DNA from 4 places in the Streptomyces sp. NPDC001381 genome. Region 1 is predicted to be linked to each of the others. Evidence: riboswitches for the same ligand, from Rfam matches in the RefSeq annotation. Region 1 holds a riboswitch; each other region holds the start of a gene.
What was found. A riboswitch is a leader RNA that binds a small molecule or an ion and turns the genes downstream of it on or off. The one in region 1 is predicted to bind cobalamin.

Region 1 (3,389 bases):
CCGGCGATCGAGGCGATGGTGGCCGTCGGCGCGATGGCGAGGAGCAGCGAGTTGCGCAGACCGGTCGTCGCGATCCGCTCGCGCAGCGCCGCCCAGCGCTCCGGCCAGGTGAACTCGACGCCGTAGTGGTCCGGGTGCAGCACACCCCGGGCGGTACGGGTCTTCTCCCAGGCCGGCAGCGGGCCGTTGCGCTCGGCCAGGTCGGCGGAGGCCTCGTACGCGGCGAGCATGACGCGCTCGGCGATCCGGGTGGACAGCAGGCGGGCCTCGGGGGAGTCGAAGGGCAGCCGCAGCTTGAAGAAGACGTCCTGCAGACCCATCGCGCCCAGGCCCACCGGACGCCACTTGGCGTTCGACCGGCCCGCCTGCTCGGTCGGGTAGAAGTTGATGTCGACGACCCGGTCGAGGAAGGTGACGGCCGTGCGGACGGTGGCGTCCAGGCGCTCCCAGTCGATGTCCCCGTCGGCCACGAAGGCCCCGAGGTTCACCGAACCCAGGTTGCACACCGCGGTCTCGCCGTCGTCGGTGACCTCCAGGATCTCCGTGCAGAGGTTGGAGGAGTGGATCACCTGGCCCGGCTCCGCCGTCTGGTTGGCGGTGCGGTTGGCCGCGTCCTTGAAGGTCATCCAGCCGTTGCCGGTCTGCGCGAGGGTCCGCATCATCCGGCCGTACAGATCACGGGCCGCGATGGTCCTCCTGGCGAGCCCGGCCGCCTCCGCCGCGCGGTACGCGGCGTCGAACTCCTCGCCCCACAGGTCGACCAGCTCGGGCACGTCGGAGGGGGAGAACAGCGACCACTGCTCGTCGGCGTTCACCCGGCGCATGAACTCGTCCGGGACCCAGTGCGCGAGGTTCAGGTTGTGCGTACGGCGGGCGTCCTCACCGGTGTTGTCGCGCAGCTCCAGGAACTCCTCGATGTCGGAGTGCCAGGTCTCCAGGTAGACCGCGGCCGCGCCCTTGCGCCGGCCGCCCTGGTTCACGGCGGCGACGGAGGCGTCCAGGGTCTTCAGGAACGGGACGATGCCGTTGGAGTGCCCGTTGGTGCCGCGGATCAGCGAACCGCGGCTGCGGATCCGGGAGTACGACAGCCCGATGCCGCCGGCGTGCTTGGAGAGCCGGGCCACCTGGTGGTAGCGGTCGTAGATCGAGTCCAGCTCGTCCAGCGGGGAGTCGAGGAGGTAGCAGGACGACATCTGGGGGTGCCGGGTGCCGGAGTTGAAGAGCGTGGGGGAGGACGGCAGGTAGTCGAGGCGGCTCATGAGCCCGTAGAGCGCCGCGACCTCGTCCAGGGCACGGGTGGTGTCGTCCTCGGCGAGACCGCAGGCCACCCGCAGCAGGAAGTGCTGGGGCGTCTCGACGACCTTGCGGGTGTGCGGGTGCCGCAGCAGGTAGCGGCTGTGCAGGGTGCGGAGCCCGAAGTAGCCGAAGCGGTCGTCGGCGGCCGGGTCGATCAGCGCGTCCAGGCGGGCCGCGTGCAGCCGTACGAAGTCGGCGGTGCGGTCGGCGATGAGGCCCTCGCGGTGACCGACGGCCACGGACCCGGTGAACGAGGTGACGCCCTGGGAGGCGGCCTCCGTGGCGATGCTGATCGTCAGCAGCCGGGCGGCCAGCCGGGAGTAGGCGGGGTCCTCGGAGATCAGGCCGGCGGCCGCCTCCGTGGCCAGCTCGCGCAGCTCCCTCTCGTCCGCCCCGGCGGACCGGCCGCGCAGCGCGGCGGCGGCGACCCGGCCGGGGTCGGCGTCGGGGAGGTCGGCGGTCAGCTCGGTCAGGGTCCGCAGCAGCGCGGCACCGGGACCGTCGGTTTCCGGCAGGACGGCTGAGGCCGGATCGGCTGGCGCGATGGTCACGTGGGGCTCTCCCTCGCTCGGCAGGGGGCCTGGCGCGGAGCAGGGGGCAGCACACGAGCGCACGCGGCGTCGCGTCCACCGGCCCACTCCACGAGGCCCGGACGTCAAGGCACCCGGGCCGGACGGCCGGGTGCGCTGCCGACAGGTCCTCGGACTGGACAGGCGTGCGGACACGGGTGGGCGCACACGCGAGTACACCGTTGCGGGACAGTTCCGGATTCGCACCGGATTCCCCTGCGGCGACAGCGAGCATGAGCATACATCTTGTGCTCACCCGTCACGCCACCCCCAGATGTTGTGTCGGGGTGGTTTCAGAGTGTCAACTTGTAGGTGAGGAGAGTGAGGTCGTCCAGGTGCGGCACGGGATTCCAGTCCCGCTCCGGTGTGCGGACGAAGCCGAGGCGCTCGTAGAGGCGGTGGGCGCTGTGCATGGCGCGCTGGGTCGACAGGACGACGGCGGTGCGGCCCTCCATGGCCCGGGCGCGGTCGACACAGCTCCGCACGAGGGCCTCACCGGCGCCCCGGCCCCGCGCCTCGCGCGTGACGGCGAGCGCCCTGATCTCCGTCTCGCCGGGACGGGCGATGTCGGCGACGGGGCCGGGGCCGGGGACGAAGGTGACTCCGCCGAGGAGCCGTTCGCCCTCCACGGCCACGAGGACCTCGGCGGCGGCCGCCCGCCCGGCCACGTCCTTCAGCACGGGCAGGTACTCGTCGCCCTCGCCGTAGTCGAGCAGGCCGTCGTCGAGGTAGGCACGGGCCGTCATCTCGCCGAGGGCGGCGTACTCGCTGGGTTTCGCCTGCCTGATCCGGATGTCCATGGCGCGCAGTGTGCCCCATGCGCACGACGGCGGGCCGCCGGATTTTCCCGACGGCCCGCCGCGGTCTCGTCTAGTGGGACGCTCCGGCGGTCGCCGGCGGCAGCTCCACCTGCACCCCCGGGTCCCCGGCGTCCGCCGTGTAGTCCTGCGGCCTGGTCTCGTCGATGCCCTCGGGGGCCTTCACGGCCTTGAGGGCGAAGGTCAGGACCACGGTCACGACGGCATTGAGGACGAACGCCGTGAGACCGATGTAGCCGATCTCTCCGATGCCCGGGATCTCCTTCGCCGAGCCGCCGAAGTGCTTCTGGGTCGGGGAGGCGACGCCGTACGCGGCGACCGTGCCGTAGACCATGCCGACCGCCCAGCCCGCGAGCAGCGCCCAGCGGTGGAACCAGCGGGTGAACAGGCCGCCGACCAGGGCCGGGAAGGTCTGCAGGATCCAGATGCCGCCCAGCAGCTGGAAGTTGATGGCGACCGTCTTGTCCATGGTGAGGACGAAGACCAGGGCGCCCACCTTCACCAGCAGGGACACCAGCTTGGAGACCCTGGTCTCCTGCGCGGGCGTGGCGTCCGGCTTGATGAAGTCCTTGTAGATGTTCCGGGTGAAGAGGTTCGCGGCCGCGATCGACATGATGGCCGCCGGCACGAGCGCGCCGATGCCGATCGCCGCGAACGCCACACCCGCGAACCACGCCGGGAACATGGTCTCGAACAGCTGCGGGAT
Region 2 (3,389 bases), on a different contig from region 1:
GGCGCAGGCCCGGCGCAGGGCGGGCGGGGTCGCGCCGGACGGGGCGTCCCGCCGGGTGCCGAAGTCGATGACCAGGGCCACCCGCTTCGTACCGGACCGCTCGGGCGTCCGCGCGCAGATCGCGTCGAAGGAGGCCGCGCCCCGGGGCCGGGACGCGTCCTCGGAGTCCGCGCTGACCGCGAAGCGGAAGCCCTGGACGTCGCCGTCGGAGGGGCGGGCGGTGCCCGGCCCCTGGGTGGCGTACGACCAGTGGCCGCCGGTGCGTTCCCAGAAGGACCAGTAGCGGTAACCGGTGGCGTGGGCCGGGCCGGTGCCCGCCAGGGTCAGGAACAGCGCGGCGAGGAGCAGGAGGCAGCGGCGGCGCGTCACGGCTGCTGCTTCCTGCGGCCGCTGATCAGGAAGCCGATGCCGACACCGGCGACGAGGAAGACACCGACGGTCCACCACGTGCCGTACCCGTCGTCGCCCTCGTCCTTCCGGTCCGGCTTCTCCGCCGCGTTCTCGGCGGCCTGCTGCGCCCGCGGCGCGGGGCCCGTCGCGTTGAGCTTCTCGACCAGGTCGGTGCCGCCGAAGTCGCGGGGGTCGGTGCCCGTGGCGTGCGCCGCGAAGATGAGCTGGGCGTATGCGGCGGGGCCGCTCTGCCGCGCCCAGGCCGCGGAGTTCCGCTCCAGCCACCGCAGGGGCTTCGTGGCCTGGGCGGCCCCGCCCTGCGCGGCGAGCGCGACCACCGCGTCGGCGGTGTTGCCGTAGTCGGGCTGGTCCTCCGCGCCGGGGAGGACGGAGGTGAGGTACCCGTTCCCGGCGAGCACCCGCGCCAGGTAGGAGGCGCCGTTGGCCGCCACCTGCCGCGGCGTCGGCCGGTCGGCGTCGGCGCAGGCCGCGGCCGCCTCCTTGCCCGAGGTCACCACCAGGCCCCTGCCGAGCGCGCCCACCACGCCCGCGGCCGTCGCGTCCGCGTTGGCGGCCAGCCCGCCCTTCTTGTCCGGCTGGTAGGCGAAGGCGCCCGCGCCCTCGCCCTCGCACGGCAGGGCGAGCTTCATCAGGGCGTCGTACGGGGACCGGCCGCCCTTGCGGACATCCGCCGGCTTCTCCCCCACGGCGGTCAGCGCGCCGATGACGACGGACGTCGAGTTGGCGTCGCTGGCCCCGCCAGGGGAGTAGCCCCAGCCGCCGTCGGTGTTCTGCGCGGACTTCAGCCAGGTGACGGCCTTGCCGGTCACGCCGTCGTGCCCGCCGACGGCGGCCAGTGCCTGGACGGCGGCGGCGGTGCTGTTGGTGTCGACCTGGAGCCCGGCGCCGCAGGCCTTGGCGGTGTCGGCGCGGAACGGCGCGAACGCCCCGTCGGCGCACTGCTGCCCCGCCAGCCACGCGACGGCCCGGTCGGCGGGGACCACGCCCACGGTGTCCTGCGCGAGCAGCGCCAGCGACTGGCGCCACACGCCGTCGTACGTCGGGTCGGCGGTGCCGTAGAGGCCGTCGGGTATCCCGGCCGCCGGGGTGGGGGTGGCGGCGACGGACGGAACGGCGGCACCCAGGACTGCGGCGGTGGTGGCGGCCAGGGCCGCGGCGCTGTGGCGGAACTTCATGATCGGCGGGTGCCTCTCCCGGTCGGGAGGTCCGGGAGCCGGGCAGCACGGGACACCCCGGCGGCTCGGCTCCGTAGACCTCGACGGTGCCGTGCGACGGCGGGCTGCCGCGCACGTGAGCCGGTCAACGTCCGCACGGGGCAGTCCGGCTCACCACCGGCGCGGTGGTTCACGGTTGCGGGTCAGCGCCGGAATTGCACCGGCTTCCCCCCGTACGGGTGTGATGACGACGCGGTCACTCTACCCGCAGGTAGCCAGGGCCCTGAGGGGTGGCTGTGAGACGTCCGCCGCCACCGGGCCCGCCCCCGCCAGGTTGGGCAGCGCCGTCACCGTCGTCGTCGCCGGGGAAGTCCGTCGAGCCGGCCACGGCCACCCCGCGCCCGCCGTACGCGCCGCCGCCCCGCACCGACCTGGTGAGGGAGCGGCTGGAGGGGCCGACGATGTGAACCTCACCGCCGACGGCTCCAGGACATCGACTGGTGCACCCCGGAGCACGGCGACCCCGCCCGAGGGCGGGTTCAGGACTTGGTCGTCGTCCAGGCGCTGCAGGTGCTGTCGATGACGTGCTTGTTGTGCCACTCACCGGCGCACACCCGGAGCTCGAGGAGGTATCCCTCGTGGAGATCCTTGTTCTGGTACCGGTAGGTCTGGAAGCCGGCGGTGTTCCAGATGGTTCCCTGCCGGATGGTCGCCTGGCTCTCGGGGTAGATGCTGCGCCAGACGACGAGGGTCGCGTGCCCGTCCTTCTTCTCGTCGACGATCTCGAACCAGTCCCCGACCTCGCGGAAACAGCCCTTCCCCACGGAGTTGTGGGCGCACTCCGTGGCGGACGGCACACTTCCGTCGAACGGCGTGGCGTCGGCCTCGTCGATCTCGAAGTGGACGGCCGAGGCGTTGCCGATCGTGAGCAGGGTCGCGGCGGCGATACCACCGAGGACAGTGCCAATGCGTGCTGCGAGCAACGTAGTTGATCCTTTGACGGTTATTCAGCTGAGACCCTGTGAGTCTAGAGCTGCCCGGTCTCGCGTGCCGGGCGAGGGAGCCCAGGGGGTCTACAGACGCGGCGTGGGGCGGTCGCACGGCAGGCGCAGGGTGCGGGCCGCGAGCAGCCAGGAGCCGTCGGGGGTGCGGCGCAGGGTGTCCTCGTAGTGGCCGATCCCCACCGGGGCAGAAGCTCGGGCCGCGGAGGCGTCCACGCGGTACGTGGTGAAGTACGACGTCGCCCTCGCCGTGTCCGGGGACGTCACCTGGACGTGGACGTCGGCCATCAGGCGGCGGGCGTGGCGGTCGGCGGGGCGGGAGCCGAAGTGGGCGCGCAGGGCGGCGCGGCCCTTGACCAGGCGTTCGCCCTCGGGCCAGGTCCACGTGCCGTCCTCGGTGAACAGCTCGGCCACGGAGCCGGGTTCGCCGAGGTCGAGACGGCGGACGAGGTCGAGGAGCAGACGCTGGCAGGCGCGTTCGGCGAGGAGCTGTGCGATCGGGTCCATGGGTGTCGCCACCTGAGGGTCCGGGAGGGGTGTGGGCAGCACCGTAGGACCGTCTCGTGAACGCCGTGGTTCGCCCTCGTGAACGGCACCGCTCACAGCGGACCTTCACACCGCCACGTACGTCACCGGATCGCTCCCCGCCACCGCCTCCGCGTGCCCCAGTTTCACCAGCCGCCGCAGATGGGCCTCCGCCTCCGAGACCGCTATGTTCCGCGAGCCGTAGGGGATCTGCTCCCAGGGGCGGTTCCACTCCATGCGTTCGGCGAGCTGCCAGGGGGTGAGGGGAGCGGCGAGGAGGGTGCGGAGGCCGGCCAGG
Region 3 (3,389 bases), on a different contig from region 1:
GGACGGGCGCCGCTTCGCTCACCCTCTGCGCCGCCTCCGTCGCCGCCGCCTCCGGCGCCTGGGCCCAGTCCGGCACCCCCGGCGGGGACGGCTGGAACACCGGCGGTCACTACCAGCCGGGCACCGGCGCGGGCACCGAGACGGGGACCGACCGCTGCCAGTTCTCGCTCGACGGCAAGAACTTCTTCGACTCGGTGCGGGTCGACGACCAGAACCTCAAGCCGACCCAGGACGGCGAGGTCCACATCAGCGTCCGCACGGCCGGCGACGCGAGCACCTGCACCGCCTCCCTGGCCTCCTACCTCGCCCACGGCGCCACCTTCGGCACCTCCGGTGAGCAGGTCTTCGTCGACTTCGACTCGGTGACCGTCAAGCCCGGGCAGACCGACACGCTCGACATCTCCGTCCCCGACGCCGGCTGCTACGCGCAGATCGACCTCTACCGCGGTGCGGTGAAGTTCGACGGCAAGCTCGACGCCAAGGACGGCTTCGAGCACGGCGAACTGCCCAAGGGACCGGACCGGCCGGTCATCAAGGACAAGCTGATCGCCGCGTGGAACGGCGGCACGAAGGACTGCACGGTCACCGAGCAGCCGCCGTCGTCGTCCCCGCCGGCCGGCGGCGGTGAGTCGCCGTCGGCGCCCGCCTCCTCGGCCCCGCCGTCGGACTCGTCGTCCGAGAGCACGACCCCGTCGCCGACGGCGTCGGAGCCCGAGTCGGAGTCGAGCACCCCGGCCCCGTCCGCCTCCGAGTCGACCACCGCCCCCGCCACCACGCCCGACGGCGGCGGTGGCGACCTCGCCGAGACCGGCGCGAACAGCGCCACCCCGCTGATCGCGGGCGGCGCCGCCGCCCTGCTGCTCGGCGGCGCGGCGATCGTGGTGGCCACCCGCCGCCGCAAGGCGACCCGCGCCTGACCCGCGCCTCTCCGGTACGGCCGCCCCGGCACCCTCGTGGAGCCGGGGCGGCCGTACGTTACGGTGGGCGGGTCGTGGTGTTCGGGAATCCGGTGCGACACCGGAGCGGCCCTCGCCACTGTGATCGGGGAGTCCCCGGCCCGAGTCCCCCCGCGGGACAGCCACTGGCCGTCATGAGACGGCCGGGAAGGCGGGCCGGAGACGTCGGCACCCGCAGCCAGGAGACCGGCCACGGCATCTCACGAAGTGATCCACGAGGTGCTGGAGCGTGACCGCATGACCGAGCCCGTCGCCCTGCCCGGAGCCGCCGCCTTCCGATGGCGGCGCGAGGACACCGTCAGGACGGCGGGGCTGATGGCCGCCATAGCCGGCCTGCACGTACTGGCCTTCGGCATCCTCTTCCTGCTCGTCGTGCCCGGTCACTACGAGGTCGGGAACAAGGCCTTCGGCATCGGGCTCGGCGTCACCGCCTACACCCTCGGCATGCGGCACGCCTTCGACGCCGACCACATCGCCGCGATCGACAACACCACCCGCAAGCTGATGGCGGACGGCAAGCGGCCGGTGTCGGTGGGGTTCTGGTTCGCCCTCGGGCACTCCAGCGTGGTCGTGCTCCTCGCCGCGCTCATCGCCGGCGGCACCCGGCTCGCCGGCACGGTGATGAACGAGGACTCACGCACCCACCAGGTCCTCGGCTTCCTCGGCACGACCGTCTCCGGCACGTTCCTCTACCTCATCGCCGCCCTCAACCTCGTCGCCCTGAGGGGGATCCTGCGCGTCTTCCGGGCGATGCGGGAGGGGACGTACGACGAGCGGGAGCTGGAACAGCACCTGGACTCCCGCGGGTTCATGAACCGGATCCTCGGCCGGCTGACCAAGTCGGTGTCCCGGCCCGGGCAGATGTTCCCGCTCGGCTTCCTCTTCGGGCTCGGCTTCGACACCGCCACCGAGGTCACCCTGATGGTGATGGCGGGCTCCGGGGCGGCGGCCGGACTGCCCTGGTACGCGATCCTCTGCCTCCCCCTCCTGTTCGCCGCCGGGATGAGCCTCTTCGACACCCTCGACGGCACCTTCATGAACTTCGCCTACCAGTGGGCGTTCTCCCACCCCGTCCGCAAGGTCTTCTACAACCTCGCCATCACCGGCCTGTCCATCGCCGTCGCCTTCTTCATCGGCACGATCGAGCTGGTCGGCGTCCTGCACGAGAAGTTCCGCCTGACGGACGGCGTCACCGGCCGGATCGCGGCGCTCGACCTCGACAACGTCGGATACGTCATCGTCGGCCTGTTCGTGCTCGTGTGGGCGGCGGCGATCGCCTACTGGCGGTTCGCCAGGGTGGAGGAACGCTGGACCCCCCGGCCGACGACACGGGGACTTCCGTAGGGCTCTACGTAGATCCACCGATGTCCCGCCGCCGCCCGGGCGGGACGATACGGGGGCACCCCGGTCCCCGGCGCGGAAGGAAGGGACGTCCATGCTCCCCTGGATCATGTGGTCGGCCATCCTCCTGGCGCCGTTCGTCGTCGGAGGCACGCTCGCGTTCCGCACCGCGCGCCGGGCCGGCAAGGCGGACCGGGCGATGCGGGCCCTGGCCGCCCGTCCGGGCTGGAAGCGGATCGAGGGCCGCCGGGACGGAGAGGGCCGGTGGGCGGGCCACTTCCCCTGGCTGCTGCGGACGGTGCCCGGCTTCGCCGTGACCGGCACGCTCGGCGGCCACCGGGTCACCGTCGCCAGGCGCTGGGAACCGGTGGGGCGCAGGGACATGCAGCACTGGCTCATCGTGTTCTTCGAGGTGCGCGGCAGCGGGCCCATGCTGCGCCTGGAGCGCCACTGGAGTGCCGCGGAGCTCAACCTCCGGTTCGGCGGGGACCTTCCGTACCTGCCGATGAGCAAGAACGGCTCCGCGGCGACGGCCGAGCGGTTCTACGCCTCCGATCTGCCGGACCGCCTGACGAGGTTCGCGGCACCGGCGGTCTCCCGCACGGACGACGGGGTGTGCTTCCTCTACTTCCCGCTGCCCGAGGTGGTGGACATGGACAAGCTGCTGAAGGCGCTCGCCGGGATGCTGCCCGACCTCGCCGAGCTCGCCGCGGCCGCCGCACCCGCGGACGAGGGCACCCCGGACGCCGCCGGGGAGGCCGGGACCGGCCCCCTCTAGGCGCGCTCCACCGTCTCCAGATACAGCTTCACGTACCGCTCCACGTCCACGTCCAGCGCCACGTCGACCAGCTGGGGTGCGCGGGCGCCCCCGTGGACCTCGGACTCGCCGGGGCGGGGACGGCGGTCGACGATCGTCTGGCCCCGGGCCGGTCCGGGGGCCAGGGAGACCTCGACGTGCAGCAGCCGGGTCGCGATACCCGCCGGGTCCACGACCGCGCAGACCGCGCCCGCGTCGCCGAGCCCGCCGGCGAGCTCGTCGCCGTCGGACTCGGGGGCGGACGGGCGGTGGGCGAGGAGTTCACCGGCCAGACG
Region 4 (3,389 bases), on a different contig from region 1:
CAGTTCACCTTCCGTTCACCCAGGTTGCCTACTTTCAACAAGCCAATGACCTCGAACGATTGCCTGGGTAAATGGAAAACTTCTCGCTGATCCTCGCGATTGTGGTGGTAACCGCACTCGCGTTCGATTTCACGAACGGTTTTCACGACACCGCCAACGCGATGGCCACGACCATCTCCACCGGTGCACTCAAGCCCAAGGTCGCGGTGGCCATGTCCGCCGTGCTCAACCTTGTGGGCGCATTCCTCTCGGTGGAGGTCGCCAACACGATCTCCAAGGGTCTCGTCGACGAGACCGGCATCCGTCCCGAGGTCATCTTCGCCGCCCTGGTCGGCGCGATCCTCTGGAACCTGCTGACCTGGCTGGTGGGCCTCCCCTCCAGCTCCTCCCACGCCCTCATGGGCGGTCTGATCGGCGCCACCATCGCCTCCGCCGGCATGGGCGCGGTCCACGGTGACGTCCTGGTCACCAAGGTCCTGATCCCGGCGGTCGCCGCCCCGCTGGTCGCGGGCATCGCGGCGATGCTGGCGACGCGCCTGTCCTACACCCTCGGCAAGAAGGCCGACGGCAAGGCGGCCGACAAGGGCTACCGCGCGGGCCAGATCGCCTCGGCCGGCCTGGTCTCCCTCGCGCACGGCACGAACGACGCGCAGAAGACGATGGGCATCATCACCCTCGCCCTGGTCGCCGGCGGTGCCGTCGCCCCCGACTCCGACCCGCCCACCTGGGTCATCCTCTCCGCCGGCCTGGCCATCGCGCTCGGCACCTACCTCGGCGGCTGGCGCATCATCCGCACCATGGGCAAGGGCCTGACCGACCTCCAGCCGCAGCAGGGCTTCGCCGCCCAGACCAGCGCGGCGACGGTCATCCTGGCCTCCTCCCACCTCGGTTTCTCCCTCTCCACCACGCACTCCGTCTCCGGTTCGGTGATGGGCGCGGGGCTGGGCCGCAAGGGCGGCGTGGTCCGCTGGTCCACGGCGACCCGGATGTTCGTGGCCTGGGGCCTGACGCTCCCGGCGGCCGCCCTGGTGGGCGCGCTGGCCGAGTCGGTCACGAACCTGGGCGACTGGGGCACGGCGGTCGTGGCGGTCTTCCTCGTCGCCTCCAGCGCGGCGATCTGGAAGATCTCGCGCCGCGAGGTCGTGGACGCGTCCAACGTCAACGAGACCGAGGAGCCGGCGGGCGTGGTCACCACGGCGATCGCCGCCGTCGCCCCGCCTCCGGCCGGCACGGTCACCGAGGGCCTGACGGCCACCATCCCCTCCCCGGCCGCCACGGCCACCGAGCCCACGGCCCCCGCGGTCTGAACCCGCCCACCCGGTACGAAGGAAGAGAAGCAGCATGAAGATCGACTGGGCGGCCCTCGGCTCCGTCTTCGGCGTCAGCCTCGTGATCACCGTGGCCCTGGTGGCCCTCTTCACCCTCGGCATCATGGGCCTGTCCCGTCAGGAACGCGCCGCGGAACAGGGCGGCTCCGCCACCCTCGCGGTCACCGGCGCCTACGCGTGCTTCGCGGCCTGCGCGGCGGCGGTGGCGTACGGGATCTCCCTGATCGTGGCCTGACCCACCAGCTCGGACACCTCGGGGTGCGGGACGGATCGCCGTCCCGCACCCCTTTTCCGTGACCTCCGGAACCGCCCCTGTGTGGGGCTCAGCACACTCCAGCCTCGCAGGTCAACGGCAAGTTGACGGCCCTTCCGGGGCCATGGTGGACTGCCGGAGCCATGTACGGCGGCAGAAGAGGAAGCCGGTGCGAATCCGGCGCGGTCCCGCCACTGTCACCGGGGTGCACCACCCCGGGAGCCAGGAACTCTCGCCGCCGGTCTCGTCGAACCAGGGCGTGGACACCCTGAGTGAGGACATATCGCCATGCTCGCTCGGCCGTTGAGGTACAGCACCAGCTCGCTGCCCGACCCCGCGGCCGGCTGAGCCGATGCGTGCCGATCGCGTTCACGCGTACGGCGCCGCCCTCGGCCTCCTCGGTGACCTGCTCCTCGGTGATCCACGCCGGGGGCATCCGGTCGCCGCGTTCGGGCGGGCCGCCGGAGCCGTGGAGCGGGTGCTGTGGCGGGACCACCGCGGGTGGGGCGCCCTGCACACCGTCGTCTGCGCCGGTGGGGCCGTGGTCCTCGGGGCCGCCGCCGACCGGGCCGTACGGCGTTCCCCGGCCGCTTCCGTCGCTCTCGCCTCCGCCGCCACCTGGGCCGTGGTGGGCGGGACCTCGCTCGCCCGCGAGGCCCGTGCCGTCGGGCGCGCCCTGGAGGCGGGGGACGTCGAGGGCGCGCGGGCCCGGCTGCCCCACCTGTGCGGGCGGGATCCGCAGGCCCTCGACGCCGACGGGATCGCGCGGGCCGTCGTCGAGTCCGTCGCCGAGAACACCTCCGACGCCGTGGTGGGCGCCCTGGTGTGGGGCGCCGTGGGCGGTGTGCCGGGGCTGCTCGGGTTCCGGGCCGTCAACACCCTGGACGCGATGGTCGGGCACAGGTCGCCCCGGTACCGGCGCTTCGGGTGGGCCTCCGCGCGGCTCGACGACCTCGCGGGGTGGCCGGGGGCGCGGCTGACCGCCGTCCTCGCCGCCGTCGCCGGCGACCGGCCGCGCGCCGCCGTACGGGCCTGGCGGGACGACGCCCACCTGCACCCCAGTCCCAACGCCGGTCCCGTGGAGGCCTCCTTCGCCGGTGCGCTCGGGGTGCGGCTGGGCGGGACCCTGTCCTACGCCGGGCGGGTGGAGCACCGGCCCGTGCTCAACGGGACGGCGGGACGTGCCGTCGTCGCCCACGACATCGAACGCGCCGTACGGCTCTCCCGCCGTGTCGGCCTGCTCGCGCTCGGCGTCACCGTCGCCGCGCGCCTCATCGCGAAGGGGCGGAGCTCATGAGCGGGGGTCTCCTGGTCGCCGGTACCACCTCCGACGCCGGCAAGAGTGTCGTCACGGCGGGCATCTGCCGGTGGCTGGTGCGGCAGGGGGTGAAGGTCGCCCCCTTCAAGGCGCAGAACATGTCCCTGAATTCGTTCGTGACGAAGGAAGGGGCCGAGATCGGGCGGGCGCAGGCCATGCAGGCGCAGGCCTGCCGCATCGAGCCGACCGCGCTGATGAATCCCGTGCTGCTCAAGCCCGGTGGCGAGCAGAGCAGTCAGGTGGTGCTGCTCGGGAAGCCGGTGGGCGAGCTGAGCGCACGGGGGTATCACGGCGGGCGCCAGCAACGGCTTCTCGGGACGGTCCTCGACTGTCTGGCCGAGTTGCGGGGCACGTATGACGCGGTGATCTGTGAGGGGGCCGGTTCTCCCGCCGAGATCAATCTGCGGCGGACCGACATCGTGAACATGGGGATCGCCCGGAACGCCGGGCTCCCCGTGCTCGTCGTCGGCGACATCGACCGCGGTGGGGT

Region 2: another riboswitch for cobalamin. It lies ahead of ACFY2L_RS02985 (prenyltransferase/squalene oxidase repeat-containing protein); the one in region 1 lies ahead of ACFY2L_RS14670 (ribonucleoside-diphosphate reductase subunit alpha).
Region 3: another riboswitch for cobalamin. It lies ahead of ACFY2L_RS20665 (HoxN/HupN/NixA family nickel/cobalt transporter); the one in region 1 lies ahead of ACFY2L_RS14670 (ribonucleoside-diphosphate reductase subunit alpha).
Region 4: another riboswitch for cobalamin. It lies ahead of ACFY2L_RS00335 (cobalamin biosynthesis protein); the one in region 1 lies ahead of ACFY2L_RS14670 (ribonucleoside-diphosphate reductase subunit alpha).

Annotation. Positions count from the first base shown of each region.
Region 1 covers NZ_JBIAWO010000003.1:235,116-238,504, reverse strand. The annotation lists gene ACFY2L_RS14670 (ribonucleoside-diphosphate reductase subunit alpha) at 1-1,847, opposite strand, end outside; cobalamin riboswitch at 1,970-2,119, opposite strand; gene ACFY2L_RS14665 (GNAT family N-acetyltransferase) at 2,159-2,665, opposite strand; gene mctP (monocarboxylate uptake permease MctP) at 2,736-3,389, opposite strand, start outside.
Region 2 covers NZ_JBIAWO010000001.1:658,545-661,933, reverse strand. The annotation lists gene ACFY2L_RS02990 (SCO2322 family protein) at 1-369, opposite strand, end outside; gene ACFY2L_RS02985 (prenyltransferase/squalene oxidase repeat-containing protein) at 366-1,586, opposite strand; cobalamin riboswitch at 1,703-1,836, opposite strand; gene ACFY2L_RS02980 (hypothetical protein) at 2,105-2,548, opposite strand; gene ACFY2L_RS02975 (nuclear transport factor 2 family protein) at 2,639-3,073, opposite strand; gene ACFY2L_RS02970 (MBL fold metallo-hydrolase) at 3,179-3,389, opposite strand, start outside.
Region 3 covers NZ_JBIAWO010000004.1:462,263-465,651, reverse strand. The annotation lists gene ACFY2L_RS20670 (LAETG motif-containing sortase-dependent surface protein) at 1-917, shown strand, start outside; cobalamin riboswitch at 976-1,166, shown strand; gene ACFY2L_RS20665 (HoxN/HupN/NixA family nickel/cobalt transporter) at 1,194-2,300, shown strand; gene ACFY2L_RS20660 (hypothetical protein) at 2,392-3,075, shown strand; gene ACFY2L_RS20655 (nucleoside hydrolase) at 3,072-3,389, opposite strand, start outside.
Region 4 covers NZ_JBIAWO010000001.1:61,802-65,190, forward strand. The annotation lists gene ACFY2L_RS00325 (anion permease) at 72-1,307, shown strand; gene ACFY2L_RS00330 (hypothetical protein) at 1,342-1,563, shown strand; cobalamin riboswitch at 1,693-1,836, shown strand; gene ACFY2L_RS00335 (cobalamin biosynthesis protein) at 1,934-2,878, shown strand; gene ACFY2L_RS00340 (cobyric acid synthase) at 2,875-3,389, shown strand, end outside.